3 regions of the Salinicola sp. DM10 genome follow, and region 3 is predicted to be linked to each of the others. Evidence: predicted binding sites of a transcription regulator. Region 3 holds the regulator's gene; each other region holds the start of a gene.
The links. Region 3 encodes PhoB, which activates phosphate uptake and scavenging genes when phosphate is short. Its sites were predicted from a motif close to TGTCATANNNNTGTCANA; they were not measured.

Region 1 (9,808 bases), on a different contig from region 3:
GATACCGACCCCCAGCCCCAGTCGCACATAGGTCTTGATCACATCCGAGTCGGCAGCGGTCAGCACCACGTTGGGTGTCAGCCCCCGTGACTTGAAGGCATCGTCGAGCTGGGAGCGCCCGGTGAAGCCGAACACGTAGGTAACCAGTGGATGCTCAGCCACGCGCTCCAGGGTCAGCTCGCCACTCGCCAGCGGATGCCCCTTGGGCATCAGCACACAGCGGTTCCAGCGATAACAGGGCAGCAATACCAGATCGTTGAATAGCTCGAGGGACTCGGTGCAAATGGCGAAGTCTGCAGTGCCATCGCTGACCATCTGCGCGATCTGCTTGGGCGTGCCCTGCTGCATATGCAGCGCCACGTCAGGATACTGCTGGCGAAATTCACCGATCACTCCGGGCAGCACGTAGCGCGCCTGAGTGTGGGTCGTAGCGATGGCCAGGCTGCCGCGACGTTCGTCGCTGTGCTCCTGGGCCACATGCTTGATATCGTCGACCGTGCGCAGCACCTTGCCGGCGAGTTCGACGATCGCCTCCCCCGCCGGCGTCACTCGGGTCAGATGTTTGCCGCTGCGCGCAAAGATCTCGACGCCCAGCTCGTCCTCCAGCAGCCGGATCTGCTTGGAGATCCCCGGTTGTGAGGTGAACAGGCTCTGTGCCGTGGCCGACACATTGAGCTGGTGGCGCGTCACTTCCCAGATGTAGCGCAGTTGCTGGAGCTTCATGAGCGACCTCGTGACGATGCGTAACGCACAATGGCATAAGAAAATGGTTTGCGATTACTTTACGCTATAAGTGACGAGGGGTGAAGCGGCGATCGCACCGGTTTTTCGGGTATGAGAAACTGCTGTTTAATAACCTGGCGCTATCGTTGTCATAACCACGGCGATTTGCCAGCACCCTGGCCAAGGGCTAACATCGCACCCATACGCTCTCTTCGCGAGCGCAAATGTCTACAGGAGTTACCGCATGTCCAACAACGTCGATGTCACCACCGCGAATTTCGAACAGGAAGTGCTCAAGTCCGACAAGCCAGTACTGCTGAAGTTCTGGGCCCCGTGGTGCGGCCCGTGCAAGATGATGGCTCCGGTCGTCGATGAGGTGGCCGACGAGAAGGCCGACGCCATAAAGGTCGTCAGTGTCAACGTCGACGACGCCCCGGAGATCGCCTCCGAGCACGGCGTGCGCGGCGTTCCCACCGTGATGCTGTTCAAGTCCGGCGCTAAGGTCGCCTCGCTGGTCGGCGCGCAGTCCAAGTCGCAGCTGACTCAGTTCATCGAGCAGAACGGCTGATATCTAGCCAGCGGCGCTCGGTAGCCTCCGTAGCGCTCAGCAGAAAGCCGCTTCGCTTGCTAAAAAGCCGCCCTCCTGGGGCGGCTTTTTCGTGGCTCGTCTCTCTGCGGACTTCACGGGTCGAGCTCCTCCTCAAGCTCATCCAGCGCCTGCTGGGTCTTGCGCAGCCGCCGCTGGCGCCGCTCCGAAGGCCCCAGCATCTTGGCGATCCAGCGCGTCTCGGGATGACTATCCAGCGCTATCTTCAGCGTCATCGTCAACGGTACCGAAAGCAGCATGCCCACCGGTCCCAGAATCCAGCCCCAAACAACCAGCGAGAGAAAGGCCACCAGGGTCGATAGCCCCATGGTTCGCCCCATGACTCGCGGTTCGACCAGGTTGCCGATCACGAAGTTGATCGCCAGATAGGCGCCCGAAAGCGTGAGCGCCTTTACCATCCCCCCGTCCGGCATCGACAGGGTCAGCAGTACCGGCGGCACCGCCGCGATCACCGAGCCGATGTTGGGGATGTAGTTGAGAATGAAGGCCAGCGCGCCCCACAGCAGGGCGAACTCGACCCCCACCAGCCAGGCCGCCAGCGTCACCAGTGCCCCGGTGATCAGGCTGACCACCGTCTTGACCGCCATATAGCGCTTGAGGTTGTGACTGAACTCGGTGAAGCGCTCCAGACTGGGCCCCGGATTGGCCAGGGCACGCGCCACCTTCTGGCGGAAATCGAGCGTCTCGAACAGCATGAAGTTGACCATCAACAGGATCACCAGGCTCTGCGACAGCACCACCCCCAGCCCGCTCAGAAAGGCCGAGATCCAGCCCTTATCCTGGGAGTCGTCGATCATGCTGGAGAGCTCCCGCGGCGAGACCGACATCCCCTGGTGCGCCAGCCACTCGAGCAGATTCAGATAGTGCCCCTGCAACTCCTGCTGCATCTCGGGCCAGCGCTCCATGAACATGGCGACACTGTTGCCCAGCAGAGTGCCGAACAGCGCCAGCAACCCGCCCAGAATCAGCAGCGTGATCAGCACCGCGGCGTAGGAGTTCATGCCGCGGCGATAGAGCCAATGCACCGGTGAGGCGCAGATCACGGCTATGAAGATCGACAGCAGGATCGGAATGATCAGCGCCTCGGCCGCGCGCAGGCCCGACACGATGATCGTCAGTGATGCCAGTGTCAGCATCAGATGAAAGGGTATATTGCGAAACGCCGGTTCCTGCCCTGGCGACATGGTCAGCCCATCCTTGTGGCACGTCCTGTGTCGCCAGACACTACCACGAACCGATACGGCGTTCGCTGACTCAGGTCAACTCTCGCCTCTCGGTCGAGCCCGAGCACCGCCCGTCTCCGGATAGAGCCACGAACGGCCGCGCCAAACACGAAAGCGCCCCGGCCGCAGGGGCCGGGGCGCAAGACACGACAGCGAGGCTCAGCCGTAGCGGCCGGTGATGTAGTCCTCGGTGCGGCTCTCCTTGGGCTGGGTGAAGATCTTGGTGGTATCGTCGCACTCGATCAGACTACCCAGGTACATGAAGGCGGTGATGTCGGAAATTCGCGCCGCCTGCTGCATGTTGTGGGTCACGATGACGATCGTGTAGTCCTTCTTGAGCTCGTTGATCAGATCCTCGATGTAACCGGTGGAGATCGGGTCGAGAGCCGAGGTGGGCTCGTCGAGCAGGATCACTTCCGGCTTCACCGCAATGGTGCGAGCAATGCACAAACGCTGCTGCTGACCGCCGGAGAGTGCCTGGCCGCTCTGCTTGAGCTTGTCCTTGACCTCCTCCCACAGGGCGGCCTTGCGCAGCGCCCACTCGACCCGCTCCTCCAGCTCGCGCTGGGAGAGTTTTTCGTAGAGCCGAATCCCGAAGGCGACGTTATCGAACACCGTCATCGGGAACGGCGTCGGCTTCTGGAACACCATGCCGATGCGCGCGCGCAACAGGTTCAGGTCGACCCCGGAGCCGTAGATATCGTGGCTGTCGAGCAGGATCTGCCCTTCCGTACGAATCCCCTCGTAGAGATCGTGGATCCGATTGAAGCAGCGGATCAGGGTCGACTTGCCGCAGCCGGAGGGCCCGATGAACGCCGTCACCTGGCGCTCGGGGATCTCCATGGTGATGTTTTTGAGCGCCTGAAACTGGCCGTAGTAGAGGTTCAGGTCCTTGACGCGAAGCTTGGACGCGGCCCGTGCCTGGGACGCGCTCGGCGCCTCGGCAGCGTTCGGGTTGGCGTTGAGATTGAAATCGACGGTCATGGCAGTCTCTTGGCGAAAGTCAGGTGCGTTGACGCGAGAAGTAACGCGCCGCGATGTTGAGGATCAGAATGGCGGCCGTCAGGATCAGCGCCCCACCCCACGCCAGCGATACCAGGTCAGGGATAAAGGCGTTGATCGTCATGTTCTGGTAGATGGTCATCGGCAGGTTGGCCATCTCATTGTCGAGATTGAAGAAGTTCCACTGGTTGGAGTTCAGCGAGGTGAACAGCAGCGGTGCCGTCTCGCCACTGATACGGGCGAACCCGAGCAGGATACCGGTCAGAATGCCGGCACGCGCACCGCTGTAGCAGACACGCACGATGATCCACCAGCGATGGGCACCCAGCGCCGCCGCCGCCTCGCGCAGCGAGTTGGGAATCAGGCGCAGCATGTCTTCGGTGGAGCGAATCACCACCGGCACGATGATCACCGTGAGCGACAGCACCCCGGCCCAGGCGGAGAAGCTGCCCATGGGCACCACCACCACCGCGTAGATGAACAGGCCGATGATGATCGAGGGTGCCGACAGCAGGATGTCGTTGATGAAGCGGATCACCTTGGGCAGCAGGCCCTTGTTGCCATACTCCGCCAGCCAGGTACCCGCGGCCACGCCGATCACGGTGCCGAGGACGGTGGCCAGCGAGGTCATCATGAAGGTCCCCCAGATCGCATTGCCCAGGCCTCCACCGTTCATACGCGTGCGCTCGATGAAGATCGAGGGCGAGATCGCACTGAGCCCCTTGGTCACGAGCGTCAAAAGGATCGCGAACAGGAATACGAATCCGATCAGGGTGGCACCGATACAGGCGGCCATGACCAGGCGGTTGAGCAGCTTGCGCCGGCGATAGAGCGGCGTCGTGTGAGTCTGCATCGTCTCTCTCCTCTCGGCTCAGGCGTGGCGGCCGGTGCTGTTGCGCAGCAGATAGCGCGCGAACGCCAGCACGGCGAAGGTGATCAAGAACAGAATCAGGCCGAGCGCCAGCAGCGCCGAGCGCTGGGTACCGTCCGATTCGGAGAACTGGTTGGCGATCAGGGCCGCGATCGAGGTGCCCTGCCCGGTGAGCGTGGTGTTCAGGAACAGGTTGTTGCCGATCACGAAGGTCACCGCCATGGTCTCGCCCAGGGCCCGCCCCAGCCCGAGTACCACACCCCCCACCAGGCCGCCCTTGACCGAGGGCAGGATGACCCGGCGTGCGACTTCCCAGGTGGTGCAGCCGAGGCCGTAGGCGGATTCACGCATCACCGCCGGCACCGTGTTGATGACGTCGCGGCTCACCGCGGTGATGAACGGAATGATCATCACCGCCAGAATGATGCCGGCCGTGGCCAGGCCGGTGCCCGCGGGAAATACCGAGGGGAACCAGGTACGCAGCAGCGGAGCCAGCACTTCCATGCCCCACATGCCGTAGATGATCGAAGGGATACCGGCCAGCAGCTCGATCAAGGTACTGAGAGGCTGGCGCAGCACGTTCGGGCAGCGCTCGGTCAGGAAGATGGCGATGCCGAATGAGATGGGAACCGCAATGACGATCGCAATCAAGGAGGTCAGCAGGGTTCCGTAGATGGCGGGCAAGGCGCCGAACACTTCGACGTTGGCCGCCCAGCGATTCTCGGTGAAGAACTCCAGGCCGTAGCGCTCGAGCGCCGGCCAGCTGGAAGCGATCAGCGAGGCGATGATCGCCCCGAGTAGCAGCAGAACCGCGAAGGCAAAGGCAAACAGCGTGCGCTCGAACCACACGTCGATGCGTGCCTTGCGCTGGAGCCGCTTACGGGTGGCCTCGCTTAGTCCGCCCAGACCGCCGCCGGTTTGAATCGCTTGGGGGGTGGCCATGTCAGTTCCTCGTCGGCTTGCCACGCTGCCGCCGGAGGTAGCGGCAGTACTGTGTCGTTGCATACGCGCTCGTCACTCACGCGTTTATTGCAGATTCGATCGTTCGATACACGATCGCGACGGGAGCTCTGAAGCACTCGCCGTCGCGATCGGGGCTCAAGGGGTTACTGCTTCCAGACGGCTTCGCCGTTCGGACCCTTGATCTCGCTCCAGCTCTCACGAACCATGTCGGCTACGTTCTTCGGCATCGGCACGTAGTCGAGCTTCTTGGCCATCTCGTCGCCGTTGCTATAGGCCCAGTCGAAGAACTCGAGCGCCTGGCGCGCGGCATCCACGTCCTGCACTTTCTTGTGCATCAGGATGAAAGAGGCACCAGTGATCGGCCAGCTGTTGTCACCCGGCTGATTGGTCAGCACCAGGTACATGCCCGGGGCGTTCTTCCAGTCGGCGTTGGCGGCAGCGGCCATGAACGAATCCATGTCGGGTGCCACGGTCTTGCCGGCCTTGTTCTTCAGGTGCACCAGGTGCAGGTCGTTCTGGGCGGCGTAGGCGAACTCGACGTAGCCGATGGCGCCATTGGTGTTGGCGATCTGGCTGGCGACGCCCGCATTGGCCTTGGCCCCGACGCCCGCCGGCCATGCCACCGACTTGCCCTCGCCCACAGTGTTGGCGAAGTCCTTGCTGACCTGCGACAGATAGTGGGTGAACAGGAAGTTGGTGCCCGACCCCTCGGCGCGATAGACCGGGGTGATCTTGGTGTCGGGCAGCTTCATGTCCGGATTCAGCTTGGCGATGGCTTCATCGTTCCAGCTGGTGATCTTGCCCTGGTAGATGTCGGCCAGCGTCTTGCCGTCCAGATTGATCGCGCCGTCGATGCCGTCGACGTGGAATGCCGCGACCACACCGCCCATGACCATCGGCCACTGCAGCAGACCGTTCTTGTCCAGTTCTTCCTTGGTCATCGGCGCATCGCTGGCACCGAAAGTCACGGTCTTGGCGGTGATCTGCTGAATGCCGCCGCCAGAACCGATGGCCTGATAGTTGAGGCCAACGCCGGACTTGTCCTGATAGGCATCCGCCCACTGGGAGTAGACCGGATAGGGGAAGGTCGCGCCGGCGCCGGTGATGGCTTCCTGGGCTTGGACGGCAGCGGCGCCCAGAATCAGGGACCCGGAAACGAGCGTAGCGAAGACATGTTTGAGCATAGCGATATCCTGTTTCCACCTTGGATGGATGCGTGTGCGATAACGACGTTGCGAAGGTTGCCTGCACTCTCAGAACGCCACGTTACGTCAGACGCGTGACACTTTTATGACAGCCTTGTCATCGTCTTGAAAAGTGACATTCGACGAATTGGGTGTGTCAGGTGTATGAAAAACCACCGCACGACCGCAGCTCGCTGGCGATCGCCGGTGATCTCGAGAGCGGCCTCGACTACCGGCCGCAACCTTCGCGGCACCCACACTGCCAAGCCAAGATGACAACAGGATGACAAGGGTCAAGACGCGTAACCGCTTGCACGTATTGAGTAAACAGCATCGACGGTGGGTAAGGTCGGCTGCGAGAGCACAGCCGAACGCACCTGAGGCAGGGGTGAAGAAGGATGATGATGGCTTCAGCGATGGCGGCCGGCGCTGCGCCGCCTGACTGTTAGGCGGAGGATGTCGAGGTACGCTTGAGTGCCGGGCCCGACAGCACGCGGACACCGATATTGCCCAGCAGGGTCGCCCCCAGCATGGTCAACAACGTGGGCCAGGCGCTGGCCAGCTCGAAGGCACCGACCAGCGCCCCCGCGACCGCCCCACAGGTGAACTGCAGACAGCCCTGCAGCGCCGTCGCGGTGGCACTCATGCGCGGGAAGTGATCGAGCATGGATGACATGGCGTTAGGGCTGATCAGCCCTTGCATGCCGACGAAGACCACCATCAGCGGCGCCACGCTGTAGATCGAATCCAGCCCCGAGGCGACCAGCGCGACCAGACCGATACCCGCGCTCAGCTGCACGCCGAGCCCCAGCAGCAGGTTCTGCTGCGGCGTGCGGCGCTTGAGCAGGCGGATGTTGAGCCGGCTGGAGGAGGCCATGATCAGGATGTTGGCACCGAACACGAAAGGATAGAGCGTGGTCGAGAGGCCGTAATGCTCCATGTAGAGATAGGGCGAGCCGGTAATGAAGGCGAACATCCCGGCGAACGACATCGATACCGCCCCGATATAGCCCATCGCCTCGCGATGGCGCAGCACGCTGCGATAGTTGTCCAGGATCTGCCCCACCGAGGGCGCGTCGGGGTCGCGCCCATGAGTCTCGGGCAGCAAGCGTCCCAGCAGCCCAAGCACGAACACCGCGTAGAGCGCCAGAAACAGAAAGATCAACCACCAGTCGGCCAGGTGCAGCAGCGCACTGCCCAGGGCGGGCGCCACCAGCGGCGCCATCATCAGGATCATCACCATGGTCGACATCACCTTGGCCGCCTCGCGCCCGCTGAAGCGGTCACGCACGATCGCCGCGGAGTTGACCACGCAGGCGCCACCGCCGAGCGCCTGGACGAAGCGCCAGCCCCACAGCGTGGCCAGTGAGCCGACCTGTGTCAGCGCTAGACTGGCGAGCAGGAAAACGGCCAGCCCCGTCATCAGCACCGGCTTGCGCCCGAACCGATCGGAGAGCGGTCCGCATACCAGCTGCCCCAGGGCAAAACCGAGCAGGAATATGCTCAGTGACAGCTCGGTATGGTGCACGCTGGCGCCGATGGAGGCCGCCAGCGCCGGCATGGCGGGTAGATAGGCATCGATCGCCAGCGGCGCCAGGGCGGTATTGGCAGCCACCAGCAGTGCCAGACGACGCGCACTCAGCGGCCTCACGCTAGACTCCTCGACAACACGACTTCCTCCTCGCTGCGGGCGGATGAAAAATACCTGATCGCGGGCGTCCGCGGCGCCACACGACAATCGGCCAGCGATGCCGCTGGCACGCAAGATAAAGACACCTGAAGACGGCAGCGGTCAGCGCCGGGACCGATGATCACGCATGCCCGCGATGACGCTCGCGCGAAGAGACAGGCACAGATGGCGCGCTTTACGGACAGTGACACCGGCCCTGGCACGCGTGGCAGATACGCCCCCGCTCGCGACTCAGAGTCAGTGCGGGGACGCCTTGGCGTGCTGAGACTCGAGCAGCTCGATCAGCGGCTGAAACTCGTGCCGATTGTGCTCGCTCATGTGCATGAGAATACGATGAGCCTCGAGAATGCGCTGCTGAATCGCTTTCTCGTCGGCCTCGACGTGGGGCAGCTCGGCAAGCTCGGCCGGCTCGGTGAGTGGCGCCTCCACCAGCGTGAAGTAACGCGCGAAACCCATCACGTCCAGCATGCGCCGCACGTCCGGATGCTCGGCCACGATCGTCGGCGGCTGCTCCAGCCGCCCACGTACCGCCAGCGCCACCTTGGCCAGAAAGCCCAGCGCCGTGGAGTCGACGTTGGTCGCTTCGCGCAGATCGACCATGACCGCACGCAGGCCCGGCAGATCCGCCAGCCGCTGCGCCTCGGCATCGAGCGTCGCGCACAGCGTCAGGCGGACATCGCCGCAGAGCTTGAGCACGAATACGCCCGACTCGAAGGCCGCCTTGACTCGCCCTTCAATCATGCTCGAAACCACTCAGTGTCATCATGCTGAGATCATCCGGCAGTTGATCTCCCAGCGCCAATCCATCCTTCAGATCGTCGACGCGGGTACAACGTGTCACGCGGCGCTCGAGTTCCTTGAGCCGCGCATCCAGTGAAGCCGCCGGCAGGCATTCGAGCACGCCGTCGGAACAGAACCAGAGCTGGAATCGCTCGGGTAGCGGACAGCCATAGATGGGGTACTCGACATCCGGAAACAACCCCACCGGCGGCCCTTCTCCGCCCAGGTAGCTCGCCCCTTCCTCGCTGACGAGGATCGGCATGGGCAGCTGAGCGCCGAGCGCATAGTGCAGAAAATGGCGCTCATGGTCCAGTACCCCGGCAAAGATCGTGGCGTGCTTGCCGATACCGGTCTCCAGCAGCTCACGATTGAGCTCGCCCAGCCAGCGCGAGGGAAATGCCTCTGGCAGCAGTGTGCGCCACTGCGACAGCCAGCGGTTGCAGAGATATTTCAGCAGGACAGTGACAAACGCCGAGGAGGCACCGTGGCCGGCGACATCGGCAAAATAGAAGAAGCTGTAGCGCTCGTCACAGCGCTGGAAATCGAGAAAGTCCCCGGAAAGATAGAGCGAGGGCGCGAACCAGTAGTCGCAGCGCACGCCCCGATGGGTCATCCCCGGCGGCGGCAGCAGCTTGCGCTGCACGTGTCCGCCGGCGCGCTGATCCTCACGCAGGATCTCCAGGTGCCGCTCGAGACGATCGTTGAGCGACTGAAGCTCAGCGCGGCTCTCGTCATGGGCGCGGGCCAGCCGGTCGAGATCGAGCG
Region 2 (9,808 bases), on a different contig from region 3:
GGCGACCGTGAGCGTTCCGAGCGTTCCGAAACCGCTACCGAAGACAACTGATCACTGCTCGAGGAGAGACTCACATGGCACGTTTTTTCCGTCGTCGTAAGTTCTGCCGCTTCACCGCCGAAGGCGTGAAGTACATCGACTACAAAGACATCGATACGCTGAAAGCCTACGTCACCGAAACCGGCAAGATCGTTCCCAGCCGTATTACCGGTACCCAGGCGCGTTACCAGCGTCAGCTGTCTACCGCCATCAAGCGCGCGCGCTACCTGGCACTGCTGCCGTACTCCGACAGCCACCAGTAATCCGGCCCGGACAACCATAGCGAGGCGTCATGCTGGGACTGGCCCGTTGGATCATGCGCGGTACGCCGCAGGCGGTAGGGGTGGCAGCGCTGACGGCGCTGGTGCCCTGGCTGTTCTGGTTCAGCGCCGCGGTCGCCGGGCTGGTCACGCTGCGGCGCGGCCTCACCAGCGCCGCGCCGGTGCTGATCGCTGCCGCCATCCCCGCCGGCTGGTGGTGGATGGAGGGCGATTCGGTGCCGCTGGCGAGCATTCTGCTGGTGGCGCTGATGGCCACCGTGCTGCGGGCCCGGATGCGCTGGACCGATACGCTGCTCGCCGGCACTGCGGTATGTATGGTGCTGGTCCATCTGGGCATCTTCGTGCCCGCCGGCGGTGCCGGTCCGCTGCTCGACGAGCTGCGGCGCAGCTCGACCGAAGTCTCCAGCATGCTGGACCGGCTCTCGGCCCAGGGCGTGGATACCCAGCAGATGGCCGCGCTGGTCATCGGCGGGGTCACCGGTCTGGTGGTACTGATGGTGAGCATTGGCTGTCTGGCCCTGGCCCGCAGCTGGCAGGCGGGGCTTTATAACCCCGGCGGTTTCCGCACGGAGTTTCACGCCTTGAAACTCACGCGCGGTCAGCTAGCGCTGCTGCTCGGGGCCACTGCGCTGGGCATGCTGCTGGCGGTGCCTGCCGCCAGCCTGCTGGCCTGGGTGCCGCTGCTGGTGGCCGGCGTGGCGCTGGTTCATGGTTTGATCGGTGTGAAGGGAATGAGCGGGTTCTGGCTGGTCGGCTTCTATGCGCTGCTGCTGACTACCTGGCCCACGATTTTGATTGTACTGCTGTTGGCACTGGTGGATACCTTTGCGGATTTTCGCGGTCGCCTGACACGCAGTGATTGACGAGAGGTTCACGAGAATGGAAGTCATTCTGCTCGATAACATCGGCAAGCTTGGCGAACTGGGTGACAAGGTCACCGTCAAGCCCGGCTACGGCCGCAACTACCTGGTGCCTTACGGCCTCGCCGTGCCGGCCACCAAGGACAACGTCGCTGCGTTCGAATCCCAGCGTGCCGAGCTCGAAGCTCAGGCCGCTGCACGCAAGGCAGAAGCCGAAAGCCGTGCCGAACAGCTGTCCGAGATCGAACTGTCGCTGGTCGCCAAAGCGGGCGACGAAGGCAAGCTGTTCGGTTCCATCGGGCCGCGCGACCTGGCCGAAGCGCTGGTCCAGGCCGGTCTCGACGTCGCCAAGAGCGAAGTGCGCATGCCGGAAGGTCCGATTCGCCAGACCGGCGAATACGACATCGCGCTGCAGCTGCACGCCGAAGTCAGCACCAGCGTTCGCGTCGTGGTGGTTGCCGAGTAATCGGTCTCCCCGCGCAGCGACGCTCAAGGCACGTGGGGCCCAGGCCCCACGTGCCTTTTTTCATGGGCGCGTGTCTCCCATGAGCGCGTGTCGCGAGGGGCCGGCACGGCCACGAGGCAGCGCTGGGCGTGGCGAGCCGCTGCGCCGGCTGGGTAGAATGTGCGGCAAATCGTGTGGGGCAAATCGTGTGCGCCAAATAATGTGCGGCAAGCTCCGCCAGCGGATTGTCGAGGGTGATGGCCAGGCATGAACGAACGCGTCGATAACGATCAAGAGACGGCCAAGCTCAAGCTGCCGCCGCACTCGCTGGAGGCGGAACAGTCGGTGCTGGGCGGGCTGATGCTCGACAACTCCAGCTGGGACACGGTCTCCGAGCGACTGGTGGCGGACGACTTCTACCGTCAGGAGCACCGGCTCACCTACAACGCCATGGCCGAGCTGGCCGAGGCGACCCAGCCGCTCGACGTGGTCACCCTGTCGGAAGCGCTGGAGCGGCGCGATCAGCTCGAGAGCGTGGGCGGGTTGGCCTACCTGGCGGAGCTGGCGCGCAACACGCCCTCGGCGGGCAACATTCGTGCCTATGCCGATATCGTGCGCGAGCGGGCCACCCTGCGTAAGCTGATCCAGGCCTCGCGTCAGATCGCCGACAGCGCCTACTCCCCGGATGGGCGCGCCTCCGACGAGCTGGTCAACGAGGCCGAGCGGCTGGTGTTCCAGATCAGCGAGTCGCGGCCCAAGTTCGGCGGCCCCCAGGGCATGAGTCAGCTGTTGACCAAGGCGGTCGATCGCATCGACGAGCTGTTCAACATGAAGGGCCAGATGACCGGTATCTCGACCGGCTTCCGCGATCTCGACGAGATGACTTCGGGGCTGCAGCCGTCGGATCTGGTGATCATTGCCGGGCGCCCGTCGATGGGTAAGACCACCTTCGCCATGAACCTGGTCGAGCATGCGGTGGTCGCCGGCGACAAGCCGGTGATCGTGTTCTCGATGGAGATGCCGGCAGAGTCGCTGATGCTGCGTATGCTGTCGTCGCTGGGGCGGATCGACCAGACCCGAGTGAGGACCGGCCAGCTCGAGGACGAGGACTGGCCGCGGCTGACCTCGGCGGTCAACCTGCTCAAGGACAAGCAGCTGTTCATCGACGATACCCCGGCGCTGTCGCCCAACGAGCTGCGCTCGCGGGTACGGCGTATCGCCCGCGAGCACGGCAACATCGGGCTGGTGATGATCGACTACCTGCAGCTGATGCAGGTGCCGGGACTATCCGAGAACCGCACCGCGGAGATCTCCGAGATCTCGCGCTCGCTCAAGGGCGTGGCCAAGGAGTTCAACTGCCCGGTGGTGTCGCTGTCGCAGCTCAACCGCTCGCTCGAGCAGCGCCCCAACAAGCGCCCGGTGATGTCGGACCTGCGCGAGTCCGGCGCCATCGAGCAGGACGCCGACGTCATCGCCTTCGTCTACCGTGACGAGGTCTACAATAGCGATAACCCCGACAACAAGGGGCTGGCCGAGCTGATCATCGGCAAGCAGCGTAACGGCCCCATCGGCACCGTACACATGGCGTTCATCGGCAAGTACACCCGATTCGAGGACCTGGCCCCGGACAGCTATGGCCAGCATTACGAGTAACGCATCAACGGTTTGAGGAGTCACACCTATGGCAGGCGGTTTTCAGCGTGGGCGACGCCAGCGCGTCCCCAAGATCGAGGTTCGCGGGCAACTGGAAAAGCTCGAACGCGAGGGGCCGTTCAAGGAGTGGCTGGGCATGCCGGATCTCTATCGGCACTGGCTGACCGTGGACGGTGAACTCTACAGCTACCAGACCGAAGACGCGGAGTTGCCGGTGGTGGTGGGTGACCGTGTGGTATTCCGCTACAAGGAAGCCAAGGCGGGGCGCTGGATCGACCGCAACTCCCTGGGCAAGGCGATCGACCCCTCCGCGTACCAGTAAGTTCCGACCCGCCGCCCGGCAGAGTTCATGCCGGGCGCGCCGAACGGCGGCGAGGCCTGTTGGCGGGCCTGCTGTCATCTTTCTGTCATGTGCTGCTGCGACGCTGGCAGACATGAACTCCGCCCCCAATGTGCCCGCCGTTCCCGCGCTTCAGCGTCTGCTCGACGCGCGCGATCTGCGCATGCACTTCCAGCCCATCGTCAGCGTGCCGACTGCTCGCGTGCTGGGCTATGAAGCGCTGGCACGCGGCCCCCAGGGGTCGCCTTACGCCTCGCCGTTGCCGCTGTTCTGTGCCGCCCGCGAGGCCGGCCAACTGGCACCGCTGGAGCGGCTCTGTCGCGAGCGAGCTGTCGAGAGCTGGGTCGCCACCGGGCTCAGCGAGCTGCTGTTTCTCAATGTCACGCCCGAAGTGCTGATCGATCCTGCGCATATCGGCGGCCAGACCGTGGCGCTGCTGGCAGCGCACGGTCTGAGCCCGCAGCAGATCGTGATCGAGATCACCGAGCAGTCGCCGGGCATCGAGCCGCGGCTGATGGCGGAAGCGGCCCAGCACTACCAGGCGATGGGTTTCGCCATCGCCCTGGACGACCTCGGCGACGGCTATGCTGGACTGCGCCTGTGGTCGCAGCTCAATCCCGATTACGTCAAGCTCGACCGTCACTTCGTCAGCGGCCTGGACCACGACAGGGTCAAGCGCCGTTTCGTGCGTTCGATCATCGATATCGCCCACAGTCTGGGTAGCCGCGTGGTCGCTGAAGGGGTCGAGCGCGAGGGCGAGCTGCAGGCGCTGGTGGAGCTGGGGGCCGACTTCTATCAGGGCTGGCTGTTCGCGCGGCCCAGCCCAGCACCGCAGGATCAGCGCGCCGAGCTGGAGGCGCAACTGACCGCGCTGGCCGCGGCGCGGCGCCAAAGTGCCGCGGCGACCGAAATCCGTCGCCTCTGCGTGGCGCTGCCGACACTTGGCGCCGGAACGAGCATAGCCGAGGCGGCGGAGTGTTTCAGCCGCCTGCCGAATGCCAGTGCGCTGGCGGTGGTCGACCAGCGTCGTCAGCCGCTCGGTCTACTCGGGCGTCAGCAGTTGATGGCGCTGCTGGGCAAGCGCTACGGCTTCGATCTGCACGGCCGTCAGCCGGTCGAAACGGTGATGCAGCGGCGTGCACTCTGTGTGGAGGCGGGTGAGCCCCTGGAGCAGGTCTCGCGCAAGGTGACCGGCCGTGACGAGTCGATGCGCGATGAGGATTTCATCATCACCGACGCTGGCCGCTATCTGGGCATCGGGCATGTCATCAACCTGCTGCAGCTTTTCACCGAGCAGCAGGTGCAGTTGGCGCGGCAGGCCAATCCGTTGACGCAACTACCGGGGAACCGGCCGATCCGCGCCGCGCTCGAGCACTATCAGCGTCAGAACAAGCCCTTCGTCGCCTGCTATCTCGATCTCGATCACTTCAAGCCATTCAACGACCGCTTCGGCTATGCCCTGGGCGATCAGATGATCCTGACCCTGGCGCGGGTGTTGAGCGAAAGCGTAGAGCGTGAGGATTTTCTCGGCCATCTTGGCGGTGACGACTTCATCATGCTGCTCGATAGCGCCGCCGGCCTGCACCGGCGGCTGGCCAGGCTGCAGCACAATTTCGCCGCCGAGAGCCTCGAGCTGCTGCCGGAGACCGAGCGCCTCGCCGGCGGTTTCGAGGCCAAGGATCGCTTCGACCAGCTGCGCTTCTTCCCGCATACGCGGCTGTCGATCACCGCGCTGCAGGTGCCGGCTGATGCCCACGTCGACAGCTTCGGTGACCTCTGGAGCCGCTTCAAGAGCGCGGCCAAGCGGGCCCCCCACGGGCGCGTGGTGGTGCGCCTGCGCGGCGAGCAACGCTACCCGCAGCGTTGATCCTGGGGTGACGTTTTTGTGCTGCAAATGTCGCCGCTGACATATAGTCTTAACAAGAATCCGACCTAATGGTCAGGATGCGCGAGGCCAGCCAGGCCACGCCAGTCGGGTGTCCAGCAGGGATGGCTGGACACCGTATTCGCACATGCAACCCGAACAGGAGGGAACCATGGACCTCAAGGAGCTCACACGCTTTTCCCGCGATCACGACAACTTCGAGATTCGCGTCATCGCCCACGCCGGTAGCCGCTACTACCAAGTGATGGTGGAGCCGGAAGATGGCTCGACGCAGGTACTGACACGGCGCGGCAAGCCGATGCTGTTCCGCGCACTCGACGATGTCTACGGGGAACTCAAGCAGGCCGGTATCCACCGTGCCTATCTCGTCCAGCAGGTCGCCAACGACGAGATCGTCGGCCACGAGCCGCACTATCACGATCCGTTGCTGTCACGCATGCCGCTGGTCTTCTGAGCGCTTCTCTGAGCGCCTACTCGCGCCGCCTCCGGCGCTGAATCCGCGCCTCGATCCCAATCGATCCAACGCTTCACACACTCACCGCGGCAAGTCGACGAGGACTTGCCCGATAGCGGTGGCGTGCGCGCGTGTCAGCGGCGCCGATAACCCTCGGCATGCTCGCCGCGGCCATACGGCGGCTCGGTATCCAGGCGGTCGAGGAAGGCGTTCGCCTGCGTCAGGATCGCCTCGCGGCGCGACTGCGCCATCTTGTCCCAGCTGCCATAGATCAGCTTCATGCGCTGATTGCCCTTGAGCCGCTCGCGATGGCGCTCCAGAAAGTGCCAGTAGAGACTGTTGAACGGGCAGGCGTCGTCGCCGGTCACCTGCTTGACGTCGTAGCGGCAGTGGCGGCAGTGATCCGACATGCGGTCGATGTACTTTCCCGAGGCACAGTAGGGCTTGGAGCCGAGATAGCCGCCGTCGGCATAGAGGGTCATGCCGAGGGTGTTGGGCAGCTCGACCCACTCGAAGGCGTCGGCATAGACCGCCAGGTACCAGTCGCACAGGGCGGCGGGAGAGACGCCGCACAGCAGAGCGAAATTGCCGGTCACCATCAGCCGCTGGATATGGTGCGCATAGGCGTTGTCGCGGGTCATCTCGATCGCCCGCTGCAGGCAGCGCAGGTCGGTGTCGCCGCTCCAGTAGAAGGCCGGCAGGCCGCGACGAGCGTTGAGCCGGTTCTCCTGCTTGTAGCCGGGCATGCGCTGCCAGTAGATGCCGCGCACGTACTCGCGCCAGCCGAGGATTTGACGAATGAAGCCCTCGGCGGCGTTGATCGGCGCGCGCCCTTCCTGCCAGGCCGTCTCCACCGCCTCGCACACCTCCTGTGGCGAGAGCAGGCCGATGTTCATCGCCGCGGCGAGACGCGAGTGGTAGAGCAGCGGTTCGCGGTCGCTGATGGCGTCCTGGTAGGTGCCGAAGTCGGCCAGCGCGTGCGCGAGGAAATGGCGCAGATCACCCAGCGCCTGGCGCCGGGTCACCGCCCAGTTGAAGCCCTCGAGGGTACCGAAATGCTCACCGAAGTGCGTCGCTACCAGCTCGGCCACCGCCTGGGTGGTGGCGTCCATGCGGTGACGCGGTGGGGTGGGGAAGTCGAGACCCTGATCGATCGGCGCGCGGTTGTCATGATCGAAGTTCCACTGGCCGCCGGCTGGCTCGTCTGCCTGCATCAAGAGCCCGGTCTGCTTGCGCATGTGACGGTAGAAATCTTCCATGCGAAAGCGCTTGCGCCCTGCCATCCACTCGCCGAAGGCATCGATCGAACAGTAGAAGCGGTTGTCCGGGTAGAGCCGCCAGCGGGTGCCGCGGCGCTGGATGCGTTCGAACAGCCGCCACTCGCCGGGATGGGTGACGCGGATCTCGTCGCAGGCATAGGCCTCGGCCAGGCGCTCCGCCTCTTCGAGCAGGTCGTGGCGGTTGTCGTCGTCGTCGAGCGCGCTGTAGTGCACCTGATACCCTTTGTCGCGCAGGGTGTCGGCGAAGTGGCGCATCGCCGATAATAGCATCACGATTTTCTGCGGGTGGTGCGGCACGTACTCGCCCTCGGCGTGGACCTCGCACAGCGCGATGAGGGCATCGTCCGGCGCCTGGGTGAGAACGTCGAGCGTCTCGCTGAGCTGGTCGCCGAGTATCAGGATCAGAGGGCGCGACATGATCTTATCCATGACTTATACACATGGTATTCATCGTATAAGTTAATCGCGGTTAAGCAAGGCGGGAGTGGTAGACTGTCGCCAGGTGATGGTATCGGCAGACAAGGAGAGGATATGGCGGCCCGTTACGGAGTCATGCTGGTCAATCTGGGAACGCCAGCGGCGCCCACGGCCAAGGCGGTAAGAGAGTATCTGGCGGAGTTTCTGGGCGACCCGCGGGTGATCGACGCGCCGCGCTGGCTGTGGTGGCCGATTCTGCACGGGGTGATTCTGCGCATTCGCCCACCCAAGGTGGCCAAGGCCTACGCCTCGGTCTGGCAGGAAGAAGGCTCACCGCTGCTGGCGATCGGGCGGCGCCAGCAGCGCGCGCTGGCCTCGGCGCTGGCCGAGCGCACCGGCGAGGTGATCCCGGTGGAGCTGGCGATGACCTACGGTCAGCCGAGCATGGAGCAGGCCGGGCTGGCGCTGCGCGATGCCGGAGTCGACAAGATCCTGGTCTTGCCGCTCTATCCGCAGTTCTCGCGCACCACCACCGGTGCCGTTTTCCAGCGTCTGGCCAAGGCGCTGGCCCCTTGCCCGCACCTGCCGCAGCTGCGCTTCGTCAATCACTACCACGACCACCCGGACTATATCGCCGCACTCGCCGCCAGCGTGCGTGAGCACTGGGAGACCCAGGGCGATCGCGGGCGCCTGCTGATGTCCTACCACGGCATCCCCAAGCGCTACGTCGACAACGGCGACCCCTACGGGCGCCACTGCCAGCGCACCAGCGCACTGCTCGCCGAGGCGCTGGAGCTCGAGGAGGGCAGCTGGTTCCAGAGCTATCAGTCGCGCTTCGGCCGCGAAGAGTGGCTCAAACCCTACACCGACGAGACGCTCAAGCAGTGGGGGGCCGACAAGACCGAGTGTGTCGACGTGATCAGCCCGGCGTTCGCCGCCGACTGTCTCGAGACCCTGGAAGAGATCGACGCCGAGAACCGCGAGTACTTCCAGGAGGCCGGAGGCGGGCGCTATCGCTATATCCCCGCGCTCAACGATCGCCCCGAGCACATCCATCTGCTCAGCCAGCTGGTGGCGGAGAACACCGCGGGCTGGTGATCCCAAGCAAGCCGTGACCCAGCAAAAGGGGCGCCCAGCGGCGCCCCTTTTTTGTTCTCTTGTTGGCTCTCTCGCCGGGTGTCGCCTTGGGTTTCGGTCGCGTCAGGTTCTGGTCGCGTGTCTTCGTCTGTGCGACCCCGGCGGCTTTCGCACCCTGCGTGTCAGGGCAGCGGCGAGTTGCCCTGGGGCGCTTCTTCCACCGTATGCTTGGGCCGGTCGCTCTCCAGCTCCTGCGGATTGCCGCGGGTCCGCGGGTCCGGCTTGAGCTTGTGGTGCAGCGCGCTCTTGGCCAGCATGTGCGCCGATACCGGTGCGGTGATGAAGGCGAAGATGGTGATCAAAAGCTCCTGGATCACCGGGCCGTTCTCCTGACTGAAGAAGATCAGTGACCCGATCAGGGTACAGCCCACCCCCAGGGTGGTGGTCTTCGACGGCCCGTGCAGGCGCATGTAGAAGTCCTTGAGGTGGGTCAGCCCCAGCGAGCCGATGAAGGCGAAGATCCCGCCGGCGATCAGCATGAAGGCGATCGCTCCCTCGAGCAGCGTGTCCAGCATGATTGGCTCTCCTAGTCGATGGTGCCGGCCATTCGGTGGCGCTGGCTATTCGATGATGTCGCCGCGCAGCAGGTACTTGCACACGGCGATGGTGCTGACGAAGCCGAGCATGGCGATCAGCAGTGCCGCCTCGAAGTAGTCCTTGTTGTTGACCCAGATGCCGAACAGCACGATCAGCGCGATCGAGTTCATGTACATGGTGTCGACCGCCAGTACCCGATCCGGCAGGCTGGGGCCGATCACGGCGCGATAGAAGTTGAGCGCGATAGCGGCGCTGAACAGCGCCAGGGCGATCCACAGCGCGGTAGCGATCATGATTCGAAGATCTCCATGAGCGGGCGTTCGTAACGCTGGTGAATCTCGGCGATCAGGCCGTCGATGTCGGCCACGTCGAGGGCATGGATCAGCAGCGTGCGATTGTCCAGGCGCAGGTGGGCCGATACGGTACCCGGGGTCATCGTGATGGTGCTGGCGAGGATGGTGATGGGGAAATTCTCGGTCA
Region 3 (9,808 bases):
CGGGCGGCGTCGCCGGCGGGGTGATGCTGTGGGACCGCTACTACCGCTCCCTGCCCGTGCCGGCGCGCTGAGGTCGATATGTCGGATCTACGTGATGTCGTGAGCTGGCAGCGTGGCCTCGGGGCCCTGCTGCTGGTGGCCGCCATCCTGCTGGCGGGGGTCTCTCTCACCGGCCTGCACGAGAGCTTCGCCGCGCTGGGCAATGTCCAGGCGGGGATTCTGGCGAGCCTGATCGCGGGGCTGTTCACCCCGGTGGGGGCGCTGCCGATTCTGCTGCTGCGGCGCATCAGCCAGCGGCTGGAGGATTCGCTGATGGGCTTCGGCGCCGGCGTGATGCTGGCGGCCACCGCCTACTCGCTGATGCTGCCGGGGTTCGAGGAGGCGCTGACGCTGAGCCGCAGCCAGTGGCTGGCGCTGGCCATCGTCTGCGCCGGCATGACCCTGGGCGGGGTCACCATCCTGGCGATCGAGCGCCTGCTGCCCCATGAGCACTTCGCCCTGGGCAAGCAGAGCGGTGCCGATGCGCTGCAGATTCGGCGTATCTGGCTGTTCGTGCTCGCCATCACCATCCACAACTTCCCCGAGGGGGTGGCGGTGGGTGTGGGCTACGGCACCGGCGACGTCTCCGCCGGGCTGGCGCTGACGCTGGGGATCGGCATCCAGAATCTGCCCGAGGGGCTGATCGTGGCGCTGGGCCTGATCGCCATCGGCTATTCGCGCGGCATGGCGCTGCTGGCGGCACTGATCAGCGGTCTGGTGGAGCCGGTCGGCGGTATCGTCGGCGCTCTGGCGGTCAATCTGGCCTCGGCGCTGCTACCGGTGGGGCTGGCCTTCGCTGCTGGTGCCATGCTGTTCGTGATCAGCCACGAGGTGATTCCCGAGTCGCACCGCAAGGGCCACGAGAGCTTCGCCACCGCCGGCGTGCTGCTGGGGTTCATGCTGATGTTCGTGTTCACCCAGGTGCTGTGAGCGGTGTCTGGCAGCGCGGCGGGACGGTCGTGCACGTGCCCGACACGCAGGCCCGGAAAAAAACCCACCCGCGGGGTTGAAAGCGCCCCTGGGGCACGCCATGTAGGTGGTGTAAGACGAAATTTTTGCCAAGTCGCTCCGCGTCGGGCGGCTTTGTAAAAGGCACTGAAGATCAGCAGGTTAGCGTCAAAAAGGCAGGGCGCCAGACGGTGCCGATCGGTTTGACACCGCCGCGCGCTGCTCACTATTGTTATTCACCCGCGAGGCGCCCGTGCCTCTTGAGAAAGGGAGTTTGATCATGGCTCATAGCTTACCGTCACTGCCGTACGCCTACGACGCGCTGGAACCCAAGATCGATGCGATGACGATGGAGATCCACCACTCCCGTCACCATCAGACCTACGTCAACAACCTGAATGCCGCGCTGGAAGGCACCGGGCTGGAAGACGTGCCGGTCGACAAACTGATGGCCGACATCGACAAGGTACCGCAGGACAAGCGCCAGGCGGTCATCAACAACGGTGGCGGCCACGCCAACCACTCGCTGTTCTGGACCGTCATGTCCAAGGATGGCGGCGGTGCACCGACCGGCAAGGTCGCCGAGGCGATCGACAGCGAGCTCGGCGGCTACGCGAACTTCCAGGAGGAGTTCAAGAAGGCGGCCACCGGTCGTTTCGGTAGCGGCTGGGCATGGCTGGTGGTGACCCCGGAGAAGAAGCTCAAGGTCATCAACACCCTCAACCAGGACAGCCCGCTGATGGACGGCCTGACGCCGATCCTGGGTCTGGATGTGTGGGAGCACGCCTACTACCTGAAGTATCAGAACAAGCGCCCGGACTACATCGCGGCCTTCTTCGACGTCATCAACTGGGATGAGGTCAACCGCCGCTACGCCGAAGCGACTGCCTGATCGGCTCACCGCGCCCGGCACGCAGCCGGGCTACGTGACCCTGCCATGCCCCCGTCTCGACGGGGGCATGCTGCGTTTGGGGCCTGTATCCCAACGCCATGTCTGCTAGTCTGTCGCTCGATGCTGGCGCTCGCCGGCCCGCCTTGTAACGCCCCCTCGCGTTTTTCCGTGCCACCCCCGCTGACGGTTCGACATCATGACTGCACTTCGCTGCGATGCCACACTGACGCTTACTGATGTAAATAATTTTCAATCGCGCCTGAGAGCCTTTCTGGATGAGTACGATGTCGGCTATCGCAGTGAAGGTGCCAGCATCGTGGTCGAGCTGCCCGGCGGCGAGGCGAGCTTCACCGCCATTCGGGTCGGCCTACGCCTGGCGGCGTGTGCCGCCACCCGCGACGGCCTGGAGACGCTGCGCAGCGTGATCGAGCACTATGCGACGCTGTTCGCCGGCGACAACGCCGTGCCATTGCACTGGCATGGCGATGTCGTCGCCGCGCCGACCTTCGCCAACTTCCGCGAGATGCGCGTGGTCAAGAGCGAGGCGCTGTCGCCGAGCATGCGCCGGCTGACCCTGGCCGGTGAGGACCTGGCGCGCTTCGACCACGACGAGGAGTGGCACGTGCGCCTGCACTTTCCGCCGCCGGGGCTGGCGCGGCCGCAGTGGCCGCGACCGACGGCGGAGGGCGCCACGCTGTGGCCGCCGGAAGAGGTGCGCGCGGCGATCCGCTACTACACCATCCGGCGCCTGGATCGCGAGCGCGGCGAGGTCGAGATCGACTTCCTGCTGCATGCGGCGCCGGGGCCGGGCGGTGACTTCGCCCGCCGCGCCCGGCCCGGCGATCTCTGCGGTATGGCCGGGCCCTACGGGCGCGGTGTCGCCAGCGCTGCGCACTATCTGCTGGCGGGGGACGAAACCGCGCTGCCGGCGATCTCACGCCTGCTCGAGACGCTGCCGGCCGAAGCGCGCATCGAGGCGTGGCTGGAGGTCGAGTCGCCGGCGGATCGGCTCACGCTGCCGACTCACCCCGGCGCGCATTTGCACTGGTGTTATCGCTGCCAGGGCCACGCCCCCAGCGAACAGCTCGCCAGCGCGGTGGTCGCGGCGCTGCCGACGGCGGACAGTGACCGCTTCGTATGGTTCGCCGGCGAGGCCGAGGTCAGCCAGCGCCTGCGCAAGCGCTTGAAGCAGGAGTTCGCCCTGGCCAAGGGGCAGCATCTGGTCACGGGTTATTGGAAGCGCGAGGCGGGTTGAGCGGTGGGCTGTCGGCTCACCACGCCTAGCGCGTGCGCTCGAGCACCAGCAGCGGATCGATACGCGTATCGAACCAGTTCATGCCCCAATGCAGGTGCGGCCCAGTGGCCCGACCGGTGGCACCCACCGCGCCGATCACCTCGCCCTGGTCGACGTGCTGGCCCACCGCGACGTCGATCCGCGACAGGTGCAGGAAGTTGGAGCTGATGCCGTAGCCGTGGTCGAGCAGCACGGTGCCGCCGGTGAGATAGAGATCGTCGGCGAAGGTGATCACTCCGCTGGCCGGCGCCTTTACCGGGGTGCCGGTGGCGGCGGCGATATCCATGCCCGAGTGGGCCGAGCCGGGGGTGCCGTTGTAGACCCGCTGATTGCCGAAGCGCCCGCTGATGCGCCCCTTCACCGGCCAGATGAAGGCCTCGGCGAAGCCGACCCGATCGTCGTCACGCTGGCGCTGGGCGCTCACCGCGGCCTGTTCGCGGGCGATGCGGGCGGCGATCTTGGGCGGCGGTGAGACCGTCTTCGGCGGCACGCCATCGATACGTTCGATCGGCCAGTCGCGCGGGGTGATCGCCACCGACGCCTGCTGCTGTCGGCCATCCGGGGTGACGATCTCGATCGACTGCGCGCCCTGGGCGTCGCGGCCGACGCCGAATACCACCGTGCCGTAGCCGGTGACCCGCAGCGTATGCCCCGCCACCCGTACCTGGCTGCCCGGCGGCACCCGCCCGATCACCATCGAGCCCTGTTCGACGCTGGCGGGGAAAGTGATCGCGACCGGTGCCGCCACGCCAGCGGCGGCCCACAGCCATAGCGTCGCGGCCAGGAGCAGGGCGCTCGCAGCGCGATACGGGTGGCGTCCAGTGGGGCGAGATCGCAGGCGGGTGATCGACGGCATGGGTACGGCGCTCCGGCAGAGAGAAAGGCGCCCATCTTAACCTGTCGTTGCTGCAGGCCTGGAACGCCTGTCATAGCCGGTAAACGAAGTGGGCTTATCCGGTGGCAGGGCGTCGCGAGGGCGCTGTAAACCCCTCCCTGGGCGCTACCTTTGCCATCCCTGGCAAAGAACCCTCGCTGTGCGCTGCCACCGGCGCCCATTGTCGCAGGGTTAGGAAATTAGCGCTTGAGTCGTGATGGCGTCGGCTGGAGGGGGCAGAGAGAGCGGGGCCGGCATGCCGGCCCCGCTGGGGTAGGAGCTTGGCGCTCAGGCTCAGAACGACTCCCAGTCGTCCTCGGTGGTGGCCATGGCCGGCCGGCGGGTCGCGCTCAGACGGGTGGCTGGCGCTACCACCTGGGGCGCTGCCACCTGGGGCGCTGGCGTCGATACCTGTGGCGCGGATGTGGCCGTCGCCATCGGGCGCGACTCGGCCCCGGCGATGCGGAAGCCTGCCAGGGCCTGCTCCAGGCGCTGGACCTGTTCGTTGAGACTGGCCGCGGCGCTGCTCGCCTGCTGCACCAGCGAGGCATTCTGCTGGGTGACCTGATCCATCTGCACCACGGCTTCGTTGACCTGGTCGATGCCGTTGGACTGCTCGGCGGAGGCGACCGAGATCTCCTCGATCAGATCGGTCATGCGCGAGACCGACTCGACCACCCGGCCGATGGTCTCGCCGGCCTCGGCGACGATCCCCGACCCCGCTTCGATCTTGCGATTGGAGGCATCGATCAGCTCGCGGATCTGACGCGAGGCGTCGGCGCTGCGGCTGGCCAGGGTGCGTACCTCGTTGGCGACCACGGCGAAGCCACGCCCCTGCTCGCCGGCACGGGCCGCTTCCACCGAGGCGTTGAGGGCGAGGATATTGGTCTGGAAGGCGATCGAGTCGATCACGCCGACGATGTCGGTCACCTGGCGCGAGCTGTCGGTGATGCCCTGCATGGTGGAGACGACCTGATCCATCATCGCCCCGCCTTCGCTGGCGGTGCTGCGCGCCTGGCCGGCGAGGCCATTGGCCTGGCGCGCGTTCTCGGCGTTCTGACGCACGGTCTGGGTCAACTGCTCCATGCTCGAGGCGGTCTCGCCGATCGAGGCGGCCTGCTGATCGGTACGTGCCGCCAGGTCCTGGTTGCCGCTGTGAATCTGCCCCACGCCCACGGTGATGGTGGTGGAGGCCTGACGCACGCCGCCCAGGGCCTCGGCCAGATGCACGCGCATACCCTCGATGGCGTGCAGCAGGCTATGGCGGTCATTGGGCTTGAGCGTCAGCGCCCGGGTCAGGTCGCCCTCGGCGATGCCCTGCACCGCGTTACGCGCGTGACGTGGGTCGCCGCCCAGATCACCCAGCACGCTGCGGATGATCCACGCCATCACCAGGGTGATCGCGATACCGATCGTGCCGGCGATCAGGCTCATCTTGAGCACCCCCATCCAGAACGCGTGCTGGATGTCGCTGACATAGACGTTGGCGGCGAGATACCAGTCCCAGGCGGGGACATGGCGCACGTAGTTGATGCGCGAGACGTCCTCGCCGTCGGCGTTGGTCGAGGTGTATTCCAGGGTGCCGTCGTCGGGCGAGTCGGCCAGCGCTTTCAGCTCGCGATAGAAGTAGACGCCGTTGTCGTCACGGAAGTTGCTCATGTCGGTGCCGATCGCCCGCTTGGGGTGATAGACGAGGTGAATCTTGCCGTTGAAGGCGTAGACATAGCTGCCGTCGAGATCGAGCGCCGACAGATTGCGCCGGGCGAAGTCCTGCGCCGCTTCGACGCTGAACTCACCCTGGGCGGCGCGATCGGCGTAGCGCTGTACCAGCGTCTGGGCGCTGGCGACGAAGCTCTTGAGACTCTGGACCCGCTCGGCCATCAGGGTGTCGCGCTTTTCCAGGGCCATCCAGCCCACCAGCACCAGCATGCCGAACCACATCAATCCCACCGTGATCCAGAGTTTTTGCCGCATCGTCATCGCGAAAGCCGTCCTTATCCGAGGTATCTGCCGATTCATATAGAGGAATGTATTACTAGTCCGCTCACTTTATCGGCAGCACCTACTTAAGATTTAGATAACAATCCGCTGCGCATCGCGCCGTTGCCATGAAAGCGTGCGCGACGGACCCGGTGCGATAAAAAGGGGCGATGGAAAAGGGTCGATGAAAAAGGGCCGCTCAATCGTGGGCTGATGGAGAGTGGATCGAATGCTGAGAGTAAGAGCCAGAGGCCAGCGAGAGCCAGGGGACAGCTAGCGTAGGGCAGCCGTGCGTGAGAAGGCGGAAAGAGCCGGGCGGCGCGGTGCCGCCCGCGGCGTTCATGGCTGCGCCGAGATCGCCGGCGTGTCGTCTTCGTCGTTTGTGATCAGACGCGTGGCGGGGAAGACACAGCGGAAGCGGGCGCCCATGCCGGGTCGGCTGACGATCTCCAACTGAGCATCGTGGCGCAGCAGCACGTGCTTGACGATGGCCAGCCCCAGGCCGGTACCGCCGGTGGCGGCGCTGCGCCCCTTGTCGACGCGGTAGAAGCGCTCGGTCAGGCGCGGGATGTGCACAGGGTCGAAGCCCTCGCCGTCGTCCTCCACCTCGATCGCGGCGCCATCGTGCCAGGGCTTCCAGCGCAGCGTGATACGGCTGCCTTCGGGGGTGTAGCGCACGGCGTTGAAGACCAGGTTGGAGACCGCGCTGCGAATCTCCTTGGTGTTGCCGAGCAGGCGATGAGGCTCGTCGACCTGCAGCGCGATCTGCTGGTGCCCCGCGCTCAGCCCGCGGGCGTCGTCGACGATGCTCTCGAGCAGGGCGCGCACATCGATGGCGTCGCGGTCGTCATTGGGGCTGTCGATCTCCAGGCGTGACAGCAGCAGCAGATCCTCGACCAGGTTCTGCATCCGCATGGTCTGCGCCTGCATCTGCGAGAAACCGCGCTGCCAGCGGGTCGGCAGCTGATCGGCGTGGTCGGCGTAGGTCTCCAGATAGCCCGCCAGCACGGTCAGCGGGGTGCGCAGCTCGTGGGAGACATTGGCGACGAAGTCGCGGCGCATCATCTCCAACTGGTGCAGCCGGGTCACGTCGCGCACCATCAGCAGGCGCTCGTCGTCGCCGAACAGGGTGATATGGAACTGCAGGGTGTGCGCGGCGTCGATCGGCGAGGGTATCAGTAGCGGCTCGCGGTAGTCGCGGGCCTCGAAGTAGTCGATGAAGCGCGGATCGCGCAGCAGGTTGGTGATCGGCTGGCCGCGGTCGTGGTCGGGCTGCAGGCCGAGCATGTCGGAGGCGGCGCTGTTCCACCACTCCAGGTCGCCGCGCGGATCGAGCATCACCACGCTGTCGCGCATCGCCTCGCAGGAGTCCTGGATGCGCCGCAGGATATCGCGCAGCCGTTGCTGCATCTGGCTCTGCGCTTTCTGGTAGGTGTAGAGGCGGTCGAACAGATCGCCCCAGACGCCGGTACCGGGCGGCGGCGCCTCGCGCGGATGGCGCAGCAGCCACACATAGAGCAGGCGCACATGGCGTAGATGCAGGAAGACATAGAGCCCGAGGCCCGCGGCCAGCCCCCAGCCGAGGCCGGCAAACAGCGCGCCGAACAGCTCGCCCAGCAGCGTACCCATCGCGCCGAGCCCGAACAGCATGTAGCCAAGGCGCCACAGTTCGTTGATCCAGTAGCGCACGCTGCGACTTACTCCCTGATCGAAAAGCGGTAACCGGTGCCGCGCACCGTCTGGATCAGATGCTGGTGCTTCTCGCCCAGCGACTTGCGTAGCCGGCGGATATGCACGTCGACGGTGCGTTCCTCGACGTAGACGTTGCCACCCCAGACCTGATCGAGCAACTGGCTACGCGTGTAGGCGCGCTCCTGATGGGTCATGAAGAACTGCAGCAGGCGGTACTCGGTGGGGCCGATCTCCAGCGCGCTGCCGTGGGAGGTGACGCGATGGCTGGCGGGGTCGAGCTTGAGCCCCTCGACCTCGACCGCCTCCTCGATGCCCGGTGGCGTGGCCCGGCGCAGCACGGCCTTGAGCCGGGCCACCAGCTCGCGCGGCGAGAACGGCTTGGTGATGTAGTCGTCGGCGCCTGCTTCGAGCCCCTGGACCTTGTTGTCCTCCTCGCCCTTGGCGGTGAGCAGGATGATCGGCATCTCGGCGGTGGCCTCCTCGCGCTTGAGGCGGCGCGCCAGCTCGATCCCGCTGGTGCCCGGCATCATCCAGTCGAGCAGCATCAGGTCCGGCTTGTGGTCCAGCGCCATGGCGTGGGCGCTCTGGGCGTTGTCCGCCTCCAGCACGCGGTAGTCGGCCATCTCCAGCGCCACCGCGATCATTTCGCGGATGGAGGGCTCGTCGTCAACGATGAGTACGGTCTTGGAGCTCATGACAGGCCTCGAGTGAGCCGCCGGAGGAGGCGCGCGTGCAGCGAACAACCTTCCGGCCGTGACAGAACGGTGACGATTACAGCGTGAAAATATGACAAATACGTGACATCGATGTCATCCCTCACATCTCGCATCGAGACCATCGACCCTGGCGGCGACCGCTGGGGGCGCGAAGAGGCGATCGATGAGGGCAGCGGCTCATATCACCGGCCACAGGCTCAGCACCACCCCGGCGAACAGTAAAAGCCCCGACCAGAAGTTGTTGAGAAAGGCCTGGAAGCAGGGGCCGCGCTCGCGCCCACGGATCAGCCACTGCTGATAGACGAAGGTCGCCGCCATCGCCGCCAGCCCCAGCCAGAAGAACCCGCCCAGCGCCAGGCGTGCCCCGATCCCGGCCAGCAGGCCCAGCGTGGCCAGCTGCAGCAGACCGATGATCAGCTTGTCGGCGCGGCCGAACAGGCGCGCGGTGGATTTGACCCCGATCTTGATGTCGTCGTCGCGATCGACCATGGCGTACTGGGTGTCGTAGGCCACGGTCCAGGCCAGGTTGGCCAGCAGCAGCAGCCAAGCCTCCAGCGGCACGCTGCGACTCACCGCCATGAACGCCATCGGGATGCTCCACGAGAACGCCAGCCCCAGCACTACCTGGGGCAGGTGGGTGTAGCGCTTCATGAACGGATAGAGCGCGGCCAGCGCCACGCCGACGAAGGAGAGCAGCACCGTGGGCAGATTGGTGAAGCAGACCAGCACGAAGGCCGCCGCGACCAGCACCGCGAACAGGGTCTTGGCCTCGCGCTCGCGGATACGCCCGGTGGCCAGCGGGCGCTCCTTGGTGCGCTTGACGTGGCCGTCGATCTTGCGGTCGGCGTAGTCGTTGACCACGCAGCCGGCGGCGCGCATCAGATAGACGCCGAGCACGAAGATGATCAGGTTGGCGCGGTCCGGCAGGCCGTCGGCGGCGAGCCACAGCGCCCATAGCGTGGGCCACATCAGCAGCCAGGTGCCGATCGGCTTGTCGAGCCGGGTCAGGCGCAGGAAGTCGGGGATTCGCGCCAGGCCGCGGGGGCGTGGCGTGGGGTCGGCGGCGGACATCGAATTCTCCAGAACGGCGAGCGGGACGCGACTGGCTGGACCTTACACCACAACCCCGCCGGCAGCGAGGCATGGCAATGGGCGCAGCGATAGGCGCGGCGATAGCTACGGGGCGTAGCGATAGATATTGCTTTTGTCACGCTGACGCGCTCAGACTCGAGGTGGGCGCGGTCAGCGGATGTCGGCGTCGCTCCTGGGTGTCGATAGACGCTGGCAGCACGGGGATCGCGGAACAGGGTGGCTCGATCCTTGGGAGTAGAACAATGACAAACCACGGTAAACCCGCCGCCGGCATCCACTAC

Region 1: a site for PhoB is predicted at 6,668-6,685, ahead of pstS (phosphate ABC transporter substrate-binding protein PstS). Genes of this name have one in related genera too.
Region 2: a site for PhoB is predicted at 5,523-5,540, ahead of J0A90_RS14540 (DUF6482 family protein). Genes of this name have one in related genera too.

Annotation. Positions count from the first base shown of each region.
Region 1 covers NZ_JAFLEN020000002.1:628,271-638,078, reverse strand. The annotation lists gene cysB (HTH-type transcriptional regulator CysB) at 1-723, opposite strand, end outside; gene trxA (thioredoxin) at 968-1,291, shown strand; gene J0A90_RS11540 (AI-2E family transporter) at 1,405-2,514, opposite strand; gene pstB (phosphate ABC transporter ATP-binding protein PstB) at 2,713-3,537, opposite strand; gene pstA (phosphate ABC transporter permease PstA) at 3,557-4,408, opposite strand; gene pstC (phosphate ABC transporter permease subunit PstC) at 4,427-5,368, opposite strand; gene pstS (phosphate ABC transporter substrate-binding protein PstS) at 5,533-6,573, opposite strand; gene J0A90_RS11515 (Bcr/CflA family multidrug efflux MFS transporter) at 7,019-8,224, opposite strand; gene J0A90_RS11510 (STAS domain-containing protein) at 8,501-9,004, opposite strand; gene J0A90_RS11505 (PP2C family protein-serine/threonine phosphatase) at 8,997-9,808, opposite strand, start outside.
Region 2 covers NZ_JAFLEN020000004.1:81,604-91,411, forward strand. The annotation lists gene rpsF (30S ribosomal protein S6) at 1-51, shown strand, start outside; gene rpsR (30S ribosomal protein S18) at 75-302, shown strand; gene J0A90_RS14515 (hypothetical protein) at 332-1,183, shown strand; gene rplI (50S ribosomal protein L9) at 1,200-1,646, shown strand; gene dnaB (replicative DNA helicase) at 1,893-3,278, shown strand; gene J0A90_RS14530 (hypothetical protein) at 3,307-3,600, shown strand; gene J0A90_RS14535 (bifunctional diguanylate cyclase/phosphodiesterase) at 3,713-5,485, shown strand; gene J0A90_RS14540 (DUF6482 family protein) at 5,655-5,957, shown strand; gene J0A90_RS14545 (cryptochrome/photolyase family protein) at 6,092-7,654, opposite strand; gene hemH (ferrochelatase) at 7,769-8,752, shown strand; gene J0A90_RS14555 (Na+/H+ antiporter subunit G) at 8,914-9,306, opposite strand; gene J0A90_RS14560 (K+/H+ antiporter subunit F) at 9,352-9,621, opposite strand; gene J0A90_RS14565 (Na+/H+ antiporter subunit E) at 9,618-9,808, opposite strand, start outside.
Region 3 covers NZ_JAFLEN020000003.1:417,799-427,606, forward strand. The annotation lists gene cysZ (sulfate transporter CysZ) at 1-71, shown strand, start outside; gene J0A90_RS13465 (ZIP family metal transporter) at 79-969, shown strand; gene J0A90_RS13470 (superoxide dismutase) at 1,268-1,879, shown strand; gene J0A90_RS13475 (siderophore-interacting protein) at 2,076-3,134, shown strand; gene J0A90_RS13480 (M23 family metallopeptidase) at 3,160-4,029, opposite strand; gene J0A90_RS13485 (methyl-accepting chemotaxis protein) at 4,342-6,027, opposite strand; gene phoR (phosphate regulon sensor histidine kinase PhoR) at 6,367-7,716, opposite strand; gene phoB (phosphate regulon transcriptional regulator PhoB) at 7,725-8,414, opposite strand; gene ubiA (4-hydroxybenzoate octaprenyltransferase) at 8,613-9,506, opposite strand; gene J0A90_RS13505 (amino acid permease) at 9,770-9,808, shown strand, end outside.